One region of the Allobranchiibius sp. GilTou38 genome, then DNA from elsewhere that is predicted to be linked to it. Evidence: predicted binding sites of a transcription regulator. Region 1 holds the regulator's gene; each other region holds the start of a gene.
The links. The regulator LexA, encoded in region 1, represses DNA repair genes until DNA is damaged. The targets are predictions, from matches to a motif close to TCGAACANNTGTTCGA.
Positions count from the first base shown of each region.

Region 2: the regulator LexA is predicted to act here: its motif matches at 2,199-2,214, upstream of JOB34_RS01175 (HNH endonuclease signature motif containing protein).
Region 3: the regulator LexA is predicted to act here: its motif matches at 2,341-2,356, upstream of JOB34_RS08240 (HNH endonuclease signature motif containing protein).
Region 4: the regulator LexA is predicted to act here: its motif matches at 2,538-2,553, upstream of JOB34_RS05100 (HNH endonuclease signature motif containing protein).

Region 1 is NZ_JAGEKN010000001.1:17,940-21,860, forward strand. It holds gene JOB34_RS00060 (NAD-dependent protein deacetylase) at 1-821, shown strand, start outside; gene lexA (transcriptional repressor LexA) at 846-1,574, opposite strand; gene JOB34_RS00070 (hypothetical protein) at 1,881-2,318, shown strand; gene nrdR (transcriptional regulator NrdR) at 2,660-3,169, shown strand; gene JOB34_RS00080 (vitamin B12-dependent ribonucleotide reductase) at 3,294-3,921, shown strand, end outside.
Region 2 is NZ_JAGEKN010000003.1:139,760-143,680, reverse strand. It holds gene galE (UDP-glucose 4-epimerase GalE) at 1-105, opposite strand, end outside; gene JOB34_RS01180 (DivIVA domain-containing protein) at 181-750, shown strand; gene JOB34_RS01175 (HNH endonuclease signature motif containing protein) at 794-2,056, opposite strand; gene JOB34_RS01170 (DinB family protein) at 2,275-3,051, opposite strand; gene JOB34_RS17980 (LuxR C-terminal-related transcriptional regulator) at 3,090-3,921, opposite strand, start outside.
Region 3 is NZ_JAGEKN010000006.1:656,987-660,907, reverse strand. It holds gene JOB34_RS17500 (ATP-dependent DNA ligase) at 1-636, shown strand, start outside; gene JOB34_RS08240 (HNH endonuclease signature motif containing protein) at 737-2,290, opposite strand; gene JOB34_RS18095 (alpha/beta fold hydrolase) at 2,565-3,743, shown strand; gene JOB34_RS08230 (hypothetical protein) at 3,841-3,921, shown strand, end outside.
Region 4 is NZ_JAGEKN010000005.1:337,701-341,621, reverse strand. It holds gene JOB34_RS05110 (M55 family metallopeptidase) at 1-82, opposite strand, end outside; gene JOB34_RS05105 (DUF4118 domain-containing protein) at 272-1,066, shown strand; gene JOB34_RS05100 (HNH endonuclease signature motif containing protein) at 1,077-2,492, opposite strand; gene JOB34_RS05095 (cupin domain-containing protein) at 2,811-3,227, shown strand; gene JOB34_RS05090 (aldo/keto reductase) at 3,289-3,921, shown strand, end outside.

The sequences.
Region 1 (3,921 bases):
ATGGCGGGCTGGTCGCCCTGACCGGAGCCGGCCTGTCCACCGAATCGGGTCTGCCGAGTTACCGTGACGCCCGCGGCGTACGTCGGGTGCAGCCGATGACAGTGTCCGAGCTACGCGCCAGTCATGAAGCGCGGCAGCGGTATTGGGCACGTTCCTACGTCGGGTGGCCACGCTTTGCGGCTGCCCGACCGAATGACGGCCACCGCGCGGTCGCCAGGCTGCTCGCCGCCGGCACCCTGACGAGCGTCATCACCCAGAACGTCGATGGGCTACATCAGGCGGCCGGCGCGAGCGAGGTGCTCGAGCTGCACGGCAACCTGGAGCGGGTGGTCTGCATGGCCTGCTCGAGCACGCATCGCCGCGATGACATGGACGACTGGTTGCGCGACGCCAACCCCGGATTCGACCGCGCGATCGGAGGCGCGGTCCGGCCCGACGGCGACGTCGCGCTGCCCGAGGCGATCGTGCGCGCGTTCGTCACGGCCGACTGTCCGGTGTGCGGTTCGGACCTGCTGAAACCGGACGTCGTGATGTTCGGCGAATCAGTGCCGAAACCGTTGGTGGAGCAGTGCTTCGGCCTCGTCGAGGAGGCGTCGGCGCTGCTGGTCCTGGGGTCGTCGCTCGCGGTGATGTCCGGTTACCGGTTCGTGCGCCGCGCCGCCCGCATCGGCGTGCCCGTGATCGTGATCAACGACGGATGGACCCGCGGGGACGGCGAGACCGACCTGAAGATCGAGGCGCCGCTGGGCAGCACCCTGACGGCGCTGGCGGACCGACTGGGAGCGCCGGCCGTGGGCGCACCGGGCGCCCAGCGCGCCTGAGGAGCGCCGGGCGCCCGGGGTCGCTCAGACCCTGCGCAGCACCGCCGTGACCTTGCCCAGCACCACGGCGTCGTCGCCGTCGATCGGGTCGTACGCCGTGTTGTGCGGCATCAGCCAGACCTTGCCCCCGGTGCGCTTGAAGGTCTTGACGGTCGCCTCGTTGTCGAGCATCGCCGCGACGATGTCGCCGTTGGTCGCGGTCGGTTGCTGACGCACCACGACCCAGTCGCCGTCGCAGATCGCGGCGTCGATCATCGAGTCTCCGACGACCTTCAGCAGGAAGAGGTCGCCCTCGCCGACGATCTGCTTGGGCAGCGGGAAGACGTCCTCGACGACCTCGTCGGCCAGGATCGGACCGCCCGCGGCGATCCGTCCGACGACCGGGACGTACGACGCACTGGGTCGCCGGTCGCCGATGCCGGTCTCGTCCTCGACGCTCAGGTCACCGTCCGGCGCGTTGGTGACGCTGGACCCGCCCCGGTAGCCGCGCTGGTCCTTGTCCTGGTCCGGTGAGATGACCTCGATGGCGCGCGGCCGGTTAGGGTCGCGGCGCAGGTAGCCCTTGCGCTCGAGCATCGACAGCTGGTGAGCGACGGAGCTGGGGCTGGTCAGGCCGACGGCCTCGCCGATCTCCCGCAGGCTCGGCGGGTAACCGCGCCGGTCCACGGAGTTGCGGATGACCTCCAGCACGCGCCGCTGTCGGGTGGTCAAACCGTCGTCGTCGCGCTCGGGCATCTGGTGCACCTTGGCCATGGTCTTCGTCCGTCCCTCTCCGAGTGGATCGTGCTGTCACCGCCCGCCCCAGGTGTCCGTGCGGCTGCGCCCCCGGGGCCGATGAGTCGCCGTATTCGGCGTCGTTCCGCGGATTCACAGCTGATGAGCAGGGGCTGTCGGTGGTCGGTGTTTCAGTTCTGCAGGTGAGCACGAGATTACGAGAGTCGGACACACTTTCCAAACATCTGTTCGGGGCGTGTCTGGATTTTCTCGAACGCGCGTGCTAGACATCAGACAGATGATCGATCGCACACACGTACGATCGACGAGTTATCGGAGGATCTCATGAGTGCCGTCACCGCTGTTCCCAGCTGGGTCACTCCCGCCACCCCTGCCCTGCCGGGTCGTCCCGGCGCATCGCGACGTACGGCGCCCGCGTCCATCCGTCGCGGCCACCTGCGCGCGGTCCCTGATCTGCCCGTGCTCGTGGATGCACCTGCGCCGACGATGCACATCACTCGTCGCGGTCGCCTGCTGATCACGCTGTGCGCTCTCCTCCTATGTCTCGTCGGGGGAGTGGCGGGAGCCCGTGCCGCAGTGGGCGGCGGGTCCGCGCAGCGCTACGACACCGTGGTCGTCCAGTCGGGCCAGACCCTGTCCTCGGTCGCCCACCACGCCTACCCCCAGCTGCCGATCGGCAATGCGGTGCAGCGGGTGCAGGCCGCCAATCGACTGAACACCCTGCAGGTGTTCGCCGGCGAGCAACTGCGCCTGCCTCGCTGAGTCCGGCCGCGCGCCTTCTGGCGCCCCGTAGCAGGGCCGACACCGCCTCCGTCTCGCCCTCGGCGGCCCTCTGACCAGCACGAACGACCCCGCGCAAACCGGGCAGTCTCTAAAGGTTGCATCACCCCCTCCACCGGAATACGATCCCTACATCTAGTAGTTACATCGATGTAAGTCGTCCACATGTAGTCCCCAGGTCGACCCGGGTTATCCCAAGGCACAGCGCGGATATCCCCCGGTTGTCCACGAGTTACCCACAGGTGGGCGGCTCGTTCGGCGGGGCTACGGCGTGGACGGCGAGAGATCGGTGTGAGCCGATCGTCGAGGGTGAGGGAGACCGCATGCACTGCCCGTTCTGCCGGCACGAGGACAGTCGCGTCGTCGACTCCCGCTCGAGCGAGGACGGCACCTGCATCAAACGGCGCCGCCAGTGCCCCAGCTGCGGCAAGCGCTTCTCCACCATGGAGACCACGAGCCTGACCGTCGTGAAGCGGTCCGGCGCCAGCGAGCCGTTCAGCCGCCAGAAGGTGCTCGTCGGGGTGCGCAAGGCGTGCCAGGGCCGCCCGGTCTCCGAGGACGACCTGGCGCTGCTGTCCCAGCAGGTGGAGGAGACCATCCGGATGCAGGGACTGGCCGAGATCGACGCCCACGACGTCGGTCTGGCGATCCTCGGCCCGTTGCGTGCCCTCGACGAGGTCGCCTACCTGCGATTCGCCTCCGTCTACCAGGCCTTCGACGACCTGGGCGACTTCGAGGCGGCGATCGCGCTGCTTCGCGCCGAGCGTCAGGTGCTCGGCCCCTCGTACGCCGCCGACGACCCCGTTGTCAGTGGTGGCGGGGAGGATCACTGATACCCGGTCATCCCATGCGCCGGGTGCTGCAGCAGTAACCCGTGCGCGTACCGCAAGGCCCCACAGCATCACCAGCACCACCCGCATCAGCAGCCCAGCTCACCACGTCACACGGAGGAACAGCATGACCGAGACCACCGGCGCCCGCGCCGACGCCGCCCGCGCAGACCGTGGGGTGCACATCGAGCGCATCTTCACCACGCCCGGCGTCCACCCGTACGACGAGGTGACCTGGGAGCAGCGCGACGTCGTGCAGCAGAACTGGAAGACCGGCGCGACGATCTTCGAGCAGCGCGGTGTCCTCTTCCCGGACTTCTGGTCTCTCAACGCCTCCACCATCGTGACGACCAAGTACTTCCGCGGGGCGCTCGGCACCGCGGTGCGTGAGACCAGCCTCAAGCAGCTGATCGACCGTGTCGTCCTGACCTACGTCAAGGGCGGGCGCGACAGCGGCTACTTCGCGAGCGACGAGGACGCGGAGATCTTCGAGCACGAACTGACCTGGGCGCTGCTGCACCAGGTGTTCAGCTTCAACTCCCCGGTGTGGTTCAACGTGGGCACCAAGAGCCCGCAGCAGGTCTCGGCGTGCTTCATCCTGTCGGTCGACGACTCGATGGACTCGATCCTCAACTGGTACAAGGAGGAGGGGTTCATCTTCAAGGGCGGTTCGGGCGCCGGCCTCAACCTCTCGCGGATCCGCTCCTCCAAGGAGTTGCTGTCCAGCGGCGGCACCGCCAGCGGTCCGGTCTCCT
Region 2 (3,921 bases), on a different contig from region 1:
GTTGGCAAAATCGTCGGCGAGCACGACATCATGGCCGTGGGCGAGCAGGTTGACCGCGGTGTGTGAGCCGATGTAGCCGGCCCCGCCGGAGACGAGAACTCGCATGGCAAGGGATCCTACGGGCACCATGCGAGGGTGTCGGAAGCTCTCGAGGAGCACAGCACAGCCGGAGAGGGGAGCATGAACACACCGTGGACGTCCACGCACGTGGACACCGTCCGTGCCGCGCGATTGCCACGCCAGCGGGGTGGATACAGCGTCGAGGACGTCGACCGGCAGCTCGCCCGGATCGCCATCCTGATGCGCCAACAGCGGCCCGTGCCGCAGGTGTCGACGCTCGCGCTGCGCCGCTCCCGGCTGCGTGAGGGCTACACCCCGGAAGCGGTCGAGGCGCTGCTCGCGCACGTCGCGGCCTGGCAGCACGACTTCGACCTGGCCTCGCCTCCGCCGAACCCACAGCAACCCACGTCGACGGACAATCGGAGCGGTCGCCGCGAGTGGACCGGCAAGCAGCAGGACTGGGTGCGGGAGATCTGCTTCGCCCGACGCACCGGCACCCGCGCGTACGACGAGGGTGAGGTGGACGCGTTCCTGGATCAGGTGCTGCTCGCGATGGCCAAGGGCGAGGAGCTGCCGCGGATCGAGACGGTGCGCTTCTACCCGCCCAAGCGTGGCCGGGGTGGTTACGACGCCATCGCGGTCGACGTCTTCCTGGACCAGCTCGGCACCATCCGCCCGATCTTGCGTTGATTCAGGCGCATGAGAGGTTTGCTGTCGATTCCTGAAATTCGATTCAGGCAGTCAGCTGAGTTGATTCTGCCCCGATCATCGCCTCGGGCTTGGTTTCGTGGATTCGGCCCGTAGGGCTTATCCAGGTGCATTCCCCATTGTCATTCATGCGCACCCGCCAACCCGTCTCGTGTTTTGCACGATGGTGGTGGCGGCACAGCAATTGCAGGTTGGAGGGCGTCGTCTCACCGCGCGGCCAGGGGATGACGTGGTCGGTGTCGCAGTTCTTCGGTGGCGCGGTGCAGCCGGGGAAGCGGCAGTGCTCGTCCCTGGTCTCGACGAACCTGCGGATCGCGACCGTGGGGGAGTAGGTGCGAGTGGTGGTGTCCAGGTGCGTGCCGGCGGTCGGGTCGGTCAGCACCCGGGCGATCCGGGTGCCGAGCTCGGCCGTGAGGCGCCGGACGGTGTCGCCGCAGATCGTCCCGACGCCGGCGACGTCGACACTCCCGATCGCGCTGACCGCGCTCAGCTCGCCGTTCCCCAGCGTGCGGTCGACCGGCACCTGGAAGACGACGGTCGTCTCGATGTGCGCATTGGCGAGGATGAGGTCGGTGAGGGCGTCGGCGCGGCATTGCGCGAGGGTCTTACCGGTCGTGGTCTCTGCGTGCAGTTCACGGGCGAGGGCATCGACCGCGGCGTACGCCGTATGCGCGCGTTCGGTGGCCAGCGTCGCGCGCAGATCGGTGTATCCGGTGTGTGCGGAGGGAGATACGAACACCCCGACCGCGTCACGCGCGGCAGCGCTGTGCTGGGTCTCCGCGGCGATCGGGTCGAGGCGGGTCAGGAGGGTGCGGGTGCGCCGGCTGATCTGCGTCGGGGTCCACCCGGTGACGCCGCGGGCAATGAGGGTGTCCACGACATGGCTCGCGATGTGGTCGGGCGCGTAGGCCAGGATCTCGGTGACCCGGCGCAGCCGCCAGGAGTCGATCGCGCCCGCGCCCATCAGATCGAGCAGGGCCGGCGCCACGGTGACAGCGTCGACCGCGTCGCCGACACGTGCGGTGGCCTGCCGTTCGCTCCAGCACATGGCGGGTGCGAGGTCGGTGTCGGCGAACTCCTCGACGTGGCCGATGCCACGGTCGATCTCGATGTCGGTCCCGTCTGAGTCACTCGTCCGTTCGGTTGCTGCGTACTGGGCGACCCGCAGAGTCTGTACCGCGGTGGCGGCATTGGCGATGGCCGCACATTCGGCTGCCTGCGATTCCAGGTCGCCGAGATCGAGTCGGTGGCGGTCGATCTTCGCCTGCGAATATGCCGCGGCGAGCACTTCGCGACACCATCTCAACGCTTGGGTGACGTCGAGATCACCGACAACCGGAGGCATTCCCATGGCGCCAGGAGAATCGAATTCCTGCGGCACGCCCCGGCCCCGATAAGCCGTGGTTTCGAGAAGCTGCCTCATTCATAGATCATACACCTGTTCGCATCTCAGCGCGACATTTCCACAGGTATTCTTCGCCCTTCATATCGAATGCCCCGACCCGGTTAATCGTCTGCCGGGATTCCGGTTTCCGGCTGTCCAGTGATCGACGTGAGATCGCGCACGGCGTAGCGATGATGCGCCCATTCCTCTTCGAGGATGGTGTGCAGACAGGCGAGCGTCGACACGGGGCGGTCAGGGGCCCACGGGTGCCTGCACGGCCGGGCAAGATCCTGCGCCGTGAGGGCTGCGATGAAATCGCGCACCATCGCAACATGCTCCGCCCGCACGGCGAGGATCTCGTCGTACGGCGGGGTCGCATCGGTGAAAACGGACACGTCGTAGCCGTCGGTCTCGTATTCGGCGTTCGGTAGACCGATCGGGTGGTAGGGCCGCTCCAAGCCCAGGATCGCGCGACCCAGCCAGGTGTCGGTCGCCATGATCAGATGCCGAAGGGTCTGCGCGTACGACCATTCGCCCGCCACCGAGACGTCGACAGTGCCCCTCGGCATCGACGCGACCCGCTGGCCCGTGGCGGCCCAGGTCGCCTCCAGCGCACCCCATGCCGCGCGCAGGCCGTCGGGAGTGGCAGCCCGCCGTTGCGCCCGCCCCGGGAAGCGGCGGTCGAGCTCGGCCTCGACGAATGCGACGACGTCGACTCCGTTGATCAGCAACCCGCCGTCCGCTGCCGACAGCCACGGAGCGTCGATGTCCGTGCCTTGCACGTCGACCGCGCGCATCGTGACACCGGAGAAGTCCGTCCGGACGAAGCGGGCGCCGCCGAGGTCCACATCGGTGAACTCGGCACCGTGCAGGAGGTCGGAGCTGGTGAACGTTGCCATGGTGCCTCTCCTCGTCGAGGTGCGTTGCCGCCGAGAGGTCAGCGCACGACGAGGCTGCTGACCATCTCGCGCCTGCTGTTGACGCCGAGTTTGGCGAAGATCGACTTCAGGTGGTCCTGCACGGTGTGCGGCGACAGGTGCAGCGCGGCGGCGATGGCCGACGTCGCGGCGCCCTGCAACACCATTGCGGCGACGTCCTGCTCGCGACGGCTGAGTCCGCGTGCGGCGAGCGTCATCGCGCAGATCTCGGCGGCGGTGGTGTCGTCGATGGTCACCACCACGTCATCGGGTGGTGGAGCCGCCTCGTTCGCGGGGCCCGCGGCGAACCTGGTCGCTCGCACCGTCAGCCAGGAGCCCGAGCGGCCCATGGCCCGGGTCATCGCGAGCTCCGGCGTGCTGCGCGCGGCTGCCGTTGCAGCCAGCACGGTCGCGGGAAGGGATCCGTTGTCCCAGCCGCCGAGGTCCTCGATCCGCGCTTCGGCCGCGGCGGTGATGTTGGCAACGCGGTCGGCGCCGTCGACGATGATGACGGACGGCCCGCCCGCCGGGTCGGAGCCAGTGCGGCGGGGGCTGAAGGCCGCACCGCGGATCAGGTCGGCGATCTGGGACTGCACGGCCGACACCACCCGGGCGTCGGCCGCCGTGAATGGCGGCTCGGCGGTGCCGCGGTAGATCGCGAGGGCCCCCCAGATCAATCCCTGCGCACGGAACGTCACGCGCAGTTCATCGGTGAACCCGAAACTGGGAGCGAGGAATTCGCGGAACCGGCGGCATTTCTCAGGTGCCCCGCCGGTGTCGATCGACAGCACCCCGACCGGGTCGGGCCGCGTCGCGATCTGACTGAACTGGTTGATGTCCGGGCCGCCGTAC
Region 3 (3,921 bases), on a different contig from region 1:
GTCACACCGGCGACGACCGATCCGGAGGTCGCGCAGCGCTGGTTCACCGAGTTCGAGGGCGCCGGGCTGGACGGGGTCGTCGCGAAGCCGCTGGACGGCACGTATCAGCAGGACAAGCGGGTGATGTTCAAGATCAAGCACACGCGGACCGCCGACTGCGTGCTCGCCGGATATCGCTGGCACAAGACCTCGACGCAGGAGAAGCCGCTCATCGGTTCGCTGCTGCTCGGGTTGTACGGAGACGGCCGGTTGCAGAACGTCGGTGTCGTGGGCGCGTTCACGGCGAAACGGCGCGCGGAGCTGGTCGAGGAGTTGGAACCCCTGCTGCTCGGCGAGGGGGAGGACCACCCCTGGCAAGAGTGGTCCAGCCCCGCGGCGCACGAGGGCCAGCGGCTGCCGGGCAACGTGAGCCGGTGGAATGCGACGAAGGACCTGTCGTTCGTCCCGCTGCGTCCCGAGCGGGTGCTCGAGGTGAAGTACGAGCACATGGAGGGCACCCGTTTCCGCCATCTCGCGCACTTCATCCGATGGCGCGATGACCGCACGCCGGAGTCGTGCACCTACGAGCAGCTCGAGGAGCCGGTCAACTTCCGCCTCACCGACATCGTGCCGGGGCTCGGGGTGGCGGCGGACTGACCCGCACTGCGTTTCAGCTCCGCCGTCCGCCCCGGCCTGACGGCGTTCGCGTCGGTTGACGGTCTTTGAACACCGGCAACGAACGTGAACGCCGTCAGGGTCATGCCGCGTGTCCCGTGCCGGGTCGCTGGGGCATGAGTCCGGGTGTGGGGTCCCAGGTGACGCCGGTGGTGGTGACGGTGGCGGTGAGCAGGTCGCGGTGGACGATGGTGTGGTGCCTGGCGCAGAGCAGTGCGGCGTTGGTGAGTTTGGTTTCGCCGCCGGCCCACCAGGGCAGGACAAGGTGGTCTCGGGGTCCCCGCGAAGTATCGGAGCGCAGCGGAGAACTTCGTGGGGTGAGGTTCGCGTCGCACCAGTCCGGTGGTCGATCACAGCCGGGGAACGTGCACCCTTCATCGCGATGGACGATCGCGGTACGCAACCCTCCGGTGAAGAGGCGTTTGGTGCGCCCGACGTCCAACGGTTCGGACTCACCACCGAGCACTGCGGGGATCAGGTCGGCGTCGCAGGCGAGCCGTCGCAGGGTGCCCGCGCCGAGCAGATCGCCGTTGATCGTGCGGCCCACGCCGGGTAGGTGGCCGGGTGGGCCACCCTGGTGGCCACTGCCTAGTCGTCCGACGGCGGTGAGCTGGTCGAGGAGGGTCTGGTGGTCCAGGGTGACGATGATCCTGGCGGAGCCGCCGATGGTGCCGTTGCTGTGGGAGCGGTCCCCGTCCAACAGCCGGGCCGCGGTGTTGGCCAGTTCCATCAGGGCGTCCGCGCGGCGCTTACCGGGGGTGCGGATGTCCCGCTCCGGCACCACATCAACCGTCGAGTCCACAGACGTGTCAGCGGTGTTCGGGCCAGTGCATGCTGCGGGTGCTGGTGCGGACAGGGCTTGGATGGCGTGTTTGATGACGGCGGCGTGACCGCCGGACAGGTCGGCGGTGAGCCGGGTGAGTCCGTTGGGAAGGTCGGTCCAGGTCAGCGTTTCACAGGCCTGCTGGTGTTCTTCCTGTGCGATGAGGACTTCGGGGGCGAAGCGGCCGATGATCCGCGCGGACAGGTCTCGCAGTGTGCGGGTCCCGGTGTGCGAGAGCGCGAGGTACCAGGACAGCAGCTCTTCCCGGTCCGCGCCGGGGATCACCGGCAGCACCTTGGGGACCTCCCGTAACGCGACTCGCGCGCAGTGCACTGTGACCGCGCCGGCGGCCAACGCATCGGCCACGACCCGGTTCCGCGGGTCGGCGCACCCGGTCGCGACCACCCCGATCCGACGGCAGATGGCCGGTTCGGCGACGATCGCGCTCGGCGCACACCCCTCGGCGCCACCGCCAAGTGACCCGGCAGAACCCGCTTCGGTGACGCACGCGGCAACCCACCCGCCCGCGTCAGTCGCAGTCGAGTTGGCCACAGTGCCGCGGGTGACCGCCTCCGTGGTGGCCACCGCCGCCAACGACTCCGCACGGGTCGCCAGACCCACCATCGTGGCCACGAACCCACCCAACTGGGCCTCGCCGAGCTGATACAAAGCACCGGACCAGTCCTCCAGTCGGGAGGCGAGCACCCCCAGGTCGGCCAGCAACCCGGCCGCAGCACCCGGACCGGCTGGCACCACCGGCGGGCAGGCGGCAAGTGGCGCATCAGGCACCCGTGAGATCCCCTCGACACTCATCCGCGCCCACCTCCTCCCAGTCACCTGGCGGCTTTGCGATCTGCTTCCTATCGTACGCGCGTTCGAAGCCGCCCGCAAGAGCAAATAGGACGAATTCTCATATTCGACAGTATGATTCGAGCAATGGTCATCCACATCTCTCAGTCGCAAACGGACTTGTCCACACCCAACAGCCACAGGGTGGACGCGACCCACAGCCGTCGTTCTCGTTGCCTCACGTGCACGGCTCCACGCCGTGTCGCTGCCGACAGCGCCGACCTGGCACGATGACGCCGTGAGCCACGTCATCCGAAGGACAGCGACCGCCGGGGCCGTGGGGGTCACCCTCGCCGGGGCCTCGCTCATGGGGCTCGGCGGCTACTTCGTCCGCCAGATCTTGACACCTGCCAAGACGGTGGCCGAGGACGAGACGGTGCTCGCCGTCGACGCCGACACCATCACCCTCCGACGTACGCCGGCCTCGACCTCACCGGGGCGCTACAGCCTGTATTGGCAGTCGTTCTCGGGCCATGCGCGGATCGGACAGATCCTGCACGAGGACGACGAATCGGTGACCCGCGAGGTGCTGGCGGTCGACTTCGGGCAGCCCACCCCCGGCCCGGCCCGGCTCAGCAGCTATTTCTACCCCGCGCCGTCGGTCGAGGACGGCACGCAGCTGGAGGACATGACGTACGACGGCGCGCTCGGCACCATGCCCGGGTGGGTGAGCGAGCCGGCGCAGCCGCAGGACGACGTGTGGGCGGTCCTCGTGCACGGTCGCGGTGCGTTCCGCGCCGAGGCGCTGCGCGCCGTACCCCTGCTGCACGACCTCGGTCTCGCGATCCTGGTGCCCGGCTACCGCAACGACGTCGACACCCCGCCCAACGCCGACGGTCGCTACCACCTGGGACTGTCCGAATGGCGCGACATCGAAGCCTCGCTCGCGTACGCCGTCGAGCGCGGCGCGCAGCGCATCGTGCTCTTCGGGTGGTCGATGGGCGGCGCGATCGTGCTGCAGCTACTGGACCAGTCGGCGTACGCCGACAAAGTGGTCGGGGTCGTCCTCGACGCCCCGGTGGTGAGCTGGCGGCAGGTCATCGACTCCCATGCGGCCGCGCACCGTCTGCCGCTCGCGCTCAGCCACGCCGCCCAGCGCCTCGTCGGTCAGTCGTGGAGCAAGTCGTTCGGTGGGGTCAGCATGCCGCTGTCGATCCCGCACACCGACTGGATCGCGCGGGCCGACGAACTGAGGGTGCCGACCCTGCTGATCCACTCCGTGGACGACGACTTCGTGCCCTACGAGCCCTCGCGCGACCTGGCCGAGGCCCGACCCGACGTCATCCAGCTCGAGACCTGGCACACCGCGCTGCACTGTCGGGAGTGGAACGTCGACCCGCAGCGGTGGCGCTCCGTGGTCGAGACCTTCGTGCGGACGCGGGTGGCCGAGTCCGGGCGAGGCGCCGACGACGAATAGCGCGGCTGCTCCTGATGGTCGACCCGGGCCGGGGTCTCGCGTCTGTGAGTAGAGTCGGTTCATCTCGCATGACCCCGAGCACCAGGAGTGAAGCCACGTGAAGGTCAACCCGTTCTCCGCCGGCCCCGCCGCAGCACTCGCCCTCGGTGTTCTGCTGCCGAGCGCGCTTCCCAAGCGG
Region 4 (3,921 bases), on a different contig from region 1:
ACTCCGTGTTGCCGGGGCTGATGTCCTGCGGGTCCACGACTCCCGCAACACCCTCCATATCGACCGACACCAGCACCCGCACGACACCCTCCGATCGGCTCTGGACCTTTGCCCGCCATCCTGCGGGACGAAGGCGCAATCACCTAGCACAGGGCCAGGCCATTAACGAATCTTGATGCGCCGCAGGGTCGCTCATCCGGCCGATCGGGATCAGACTGGGAGGAGAAGACATCGGAGCAGTGCCGCTCCGGGTGGAAGGAGAGTGATCCTGATGACCGGCCGGAAGCGTTTCGAACCGTCGGCGTGGGCCCAGGCCGGGTGGTGGACCACAGCGGTGCGTGTCGGCGCGGCAGTCGGTCCGCTCGTCATCTGTGCGCTCCTCGCGACCGACCGCAGAGACATCACGCCGGTCATCGCGGTCCTCGTGCTCGTGCTCTGGGTGGTCGCAGCCGCCGCCACTGCCGACCGGCTGGCCGCGCTGATCGCCGCCGTGTCCGGAGGCGTCTGGTTCGACTTCTTCCTCGCCCGGCCCTACCACCAGTTCGCGATCGCCGACACGGCTCACGTCGTCGCGACGGTGCTGCTCGTGCTGATCGGCATCGCCGTCGCCGAGCTCGCGCTCTGGGGCCACCGTCAGCAGGCCGGAGCCGCGCGCCGTTCGGGTTATCTGGACGGGCTGTTGGCGAGTGCCGCGGCGATCAGGGACGGCAGCGCGCCCACCCGGGCGGTCACCGAGATCGCCGCTCAGCAGATCGCCGACACCCTGAACGTCGAGCGGTCCACCTTCGTCGACGGCCCGATCCGCGATGCGCGGATCGCCGTCCTGGAGCAGGACGGCACGGTGGTCCGGGGCGGTCGCCGGGTCGACGTGACCCGGATCGGGCTGCCCACCGACGAGTACGTCGCCATCCCGGTGCAGCGGGGACAGGCGGTCCTCGGCTACTTCCGGGTGTCGTCCGCGACCCATGTGCGGCATCCGAGCTCCGAGCAGTGTCGGGTCGCGGTCCTGCTCGCCGATCAGGTGGCCGGCGCGTTCGGAACGGCGAGCTCGGTGAGCACGGACTAGGCCCCGCGAGTCATGCGGCCGGTCTCTGTCCGGGTCGGCTGGGCATCAGTCCGGGGGTGAGGTCCCAGGTGACACCGGTGGTGGTGACCTGGGCGGTGAGCAGGTCGCGGTGCACGATGGTGTGGTGGCGGGCGCACAGTAAGGCTGCGTTGGTCAGTGTTGTCTGTCCGCCGGCCCACCAGGGCCTCACATGGTGGGCATCGCACCAGTCGGGTGGTCGGTCGCAGCCGGGGAAGGTGCAGTGCTGATCCCGGTGAATGATCGCGGTGCGTAAGCCGCCGGTAAAGAGGCGTTTCGCTCGCCCGACGTCTAGGAGTTCGGAGTCACCGCCGAGGACTGCGGGGATGAGGTCGGCGTCACAGGCCATCCGTCGTAGGGTGCCGGCGTCCAAGTGGTCCCCGCCGGTGGTACGGCCGATGCCCGGCAGGTACGTCGGGTCGGATTCGCCGTTGGCTGAACCGCATTGGCCGAGTCGGCCCGCGTTGCGAAGGCCCTCGTACAGCGTTGCGTAGTCCATCGTGACCAGGATTTTGGCGGTCCCGCCGAACTCCCCGACAGGTCGCGGTGCGGTGCCGTCCAGCACCCCGGCCGCAGTGTCGACCAACCGCACCAGCGCGTCCGCGCGCCGTTTGGCCGGGGTGCGGGTGTCTCGTTCCAGCGCACCCGTCCCGGTTTCTAGCCGGGCCCCCGCGCTGGTCGGGGACTCTTGTGGCGCAGGCGCAGGCGTGGGTGCGGAGAGGGCACGCAGGGCGTGTTTGACCACGGCGGCGTGCCCGCTCGAGAGTTCGGCGACGAACCTCGTTGACCCGTTGGGCAGGTCGGCCCAGAACACCGACTCGCACTCCTGCTGACGTTCCTCGTCCCGCACGAGCTGCTGCGGGGCGTACTGACCCAGGATCCGGGTGGTCAATTCCCGCAAGGTCCGCCACCCGTGATCGGACAGCGACAGGTACCGCCCGAGCAGGTCATCGCGACCTGCGGTCGGCAGTTGCGGCAGGATTCGGGGCACCTCCCGCAACGCGGCAGCGGCCACCGGCACACTCGCCGACCCGGTCGCGAGGGCCTCGGCCACGACTCGGTTGCGCGGATCGGCGCAGTCCACGCCCACCGTCCCGACCCGGCGCACCACGACCGGGTCCACACCAGCCGCTTGCCGGGCCACCCACGCCGGAGCACCCGTCGCGGTGGAGTTCACCACGGTCCCGCGGCTCAGTGCGTCCGCGGTCGCCAGAGCCGCGACGTTCTCCATCCGGGCGCCCATCCGCAGCATGCCCCCGACGACCTCGCCCAGTGCCGCTTCGTCCAACTGCCACAGGGCGCCCGGCCACTCCTGCAACGCAGCAGTGAACTCCGCCATGAGGGCCATCAACCGAGCGCCCGTGCCAGGCGCTGCGGGACCATGAATGTCGGTCGTCGACTGCGCCATGGCCCTCCTACGCTGGTGACGGCACCCCTTGCCATCTACTGTGAATCATACGCGTGTTCGATATCGATGGCAAGGGCAAATACGATCAAAGATGCTGCGAATGTTAGTTATTCGCCAGAGGTATGCATCACCAACCTCTTCTCGTCGGGCGTGTGAGGGGCCTCAGCCGAAGCCCACGCGGCGATCGGTGCCCAGATGGTGCAGCGGCCGCCCGGTAGTGCGTTCTGCAGGGTGATCAGGACCGGTCGCCGATCCTGGTGGTGTCCGGGACAGTGGTGGGGTGAGCACACCGACCAGCACCACGACACGGAGACACTCGTGAACAAGAACCCCCGCACCGCGACCGTCAAGACGCCCGCGCAGAACTTCACCGGCGACGTGTGGATGAATCCGCTCTTCGACGGCGACGGCACGTCCCGGTTGGTCTGTGGACACGTGCGTTTCACCCCGGGGGCGCGCACCAACTGGCACTCCCACTCCAACGGGCAGCTGCTCGTGTGCACCGACGGCGTCGGGCTGGTCGGCACCCGCGACGGGCGCGCGGTCCTGCTCCATGCGGGGGAGAGCGTGTGGACCCCGGCCGGCGAAGAGCACTTCCACGGCGGCACCGCCGATCAGATGATGTGCCACTACGCGATCCTCGACGGCAGCGGCGAGGCCGACGCGACGACGTGGTTGGAGCCGGTCACCGACGAGCAGTACGCCGCGGCCGAGGCCGCCGCGAGCACGAACTGACCAAAGTCGCGCGCGCCGTTGAAGGCGTGACCCGATGGCATTCCGATCAAGGAGAAAGACAATGCAGGAGCTGACCCTGAACAACGACGTACGGATGCCCGCGATCGGGCTCGGTGTGTTCCAGACGCCCGCCGACGAGACGCGCAGCGCGGTCGCCGCGGCGCTGTCGACGGGATACCGCCATATCGACACCGCGGCGGCGTACGGCAACGAACGCGAGGTCGGAGAGGCGATCCGTGACTCCGGCCTCGCACGCGACGACGTCTTCGTTGAGACCAAGGTGTGGATCAGCGACTACGGGTACGACGAGACGCTGCACGCGTTCGACAAGAGCGCCGGCAAGCTCGGCGTGGAGCAGATCGATCTGCTGATCCTGCACCAGGCGCTCCCTTCGGATTTCGAGAAGACCCAGCAGGCGTACCGCGCCCTCGAGAAGCTGCTGGCCGACGGCAGGGTGCGCTCGATCGGGGTCAGCAACTTCATGGTCGAGCACCTCACCGCGCTCCTGGAGAAGGCCGCCGTGGTGCCCGCGGTGAACCAGATCGAACTACACCCCTACTTCCAGCAGCGGGAGGTCCACGCGTTCGGCGCGCAGCACGGAATCCTCACCCAGGCCTGGTCGCCGATCGGCGGGATCACGTTCTACCGGGACGGCCAGCACACCAGCACCCTGCAGGACCCGGTGATCGGTGAC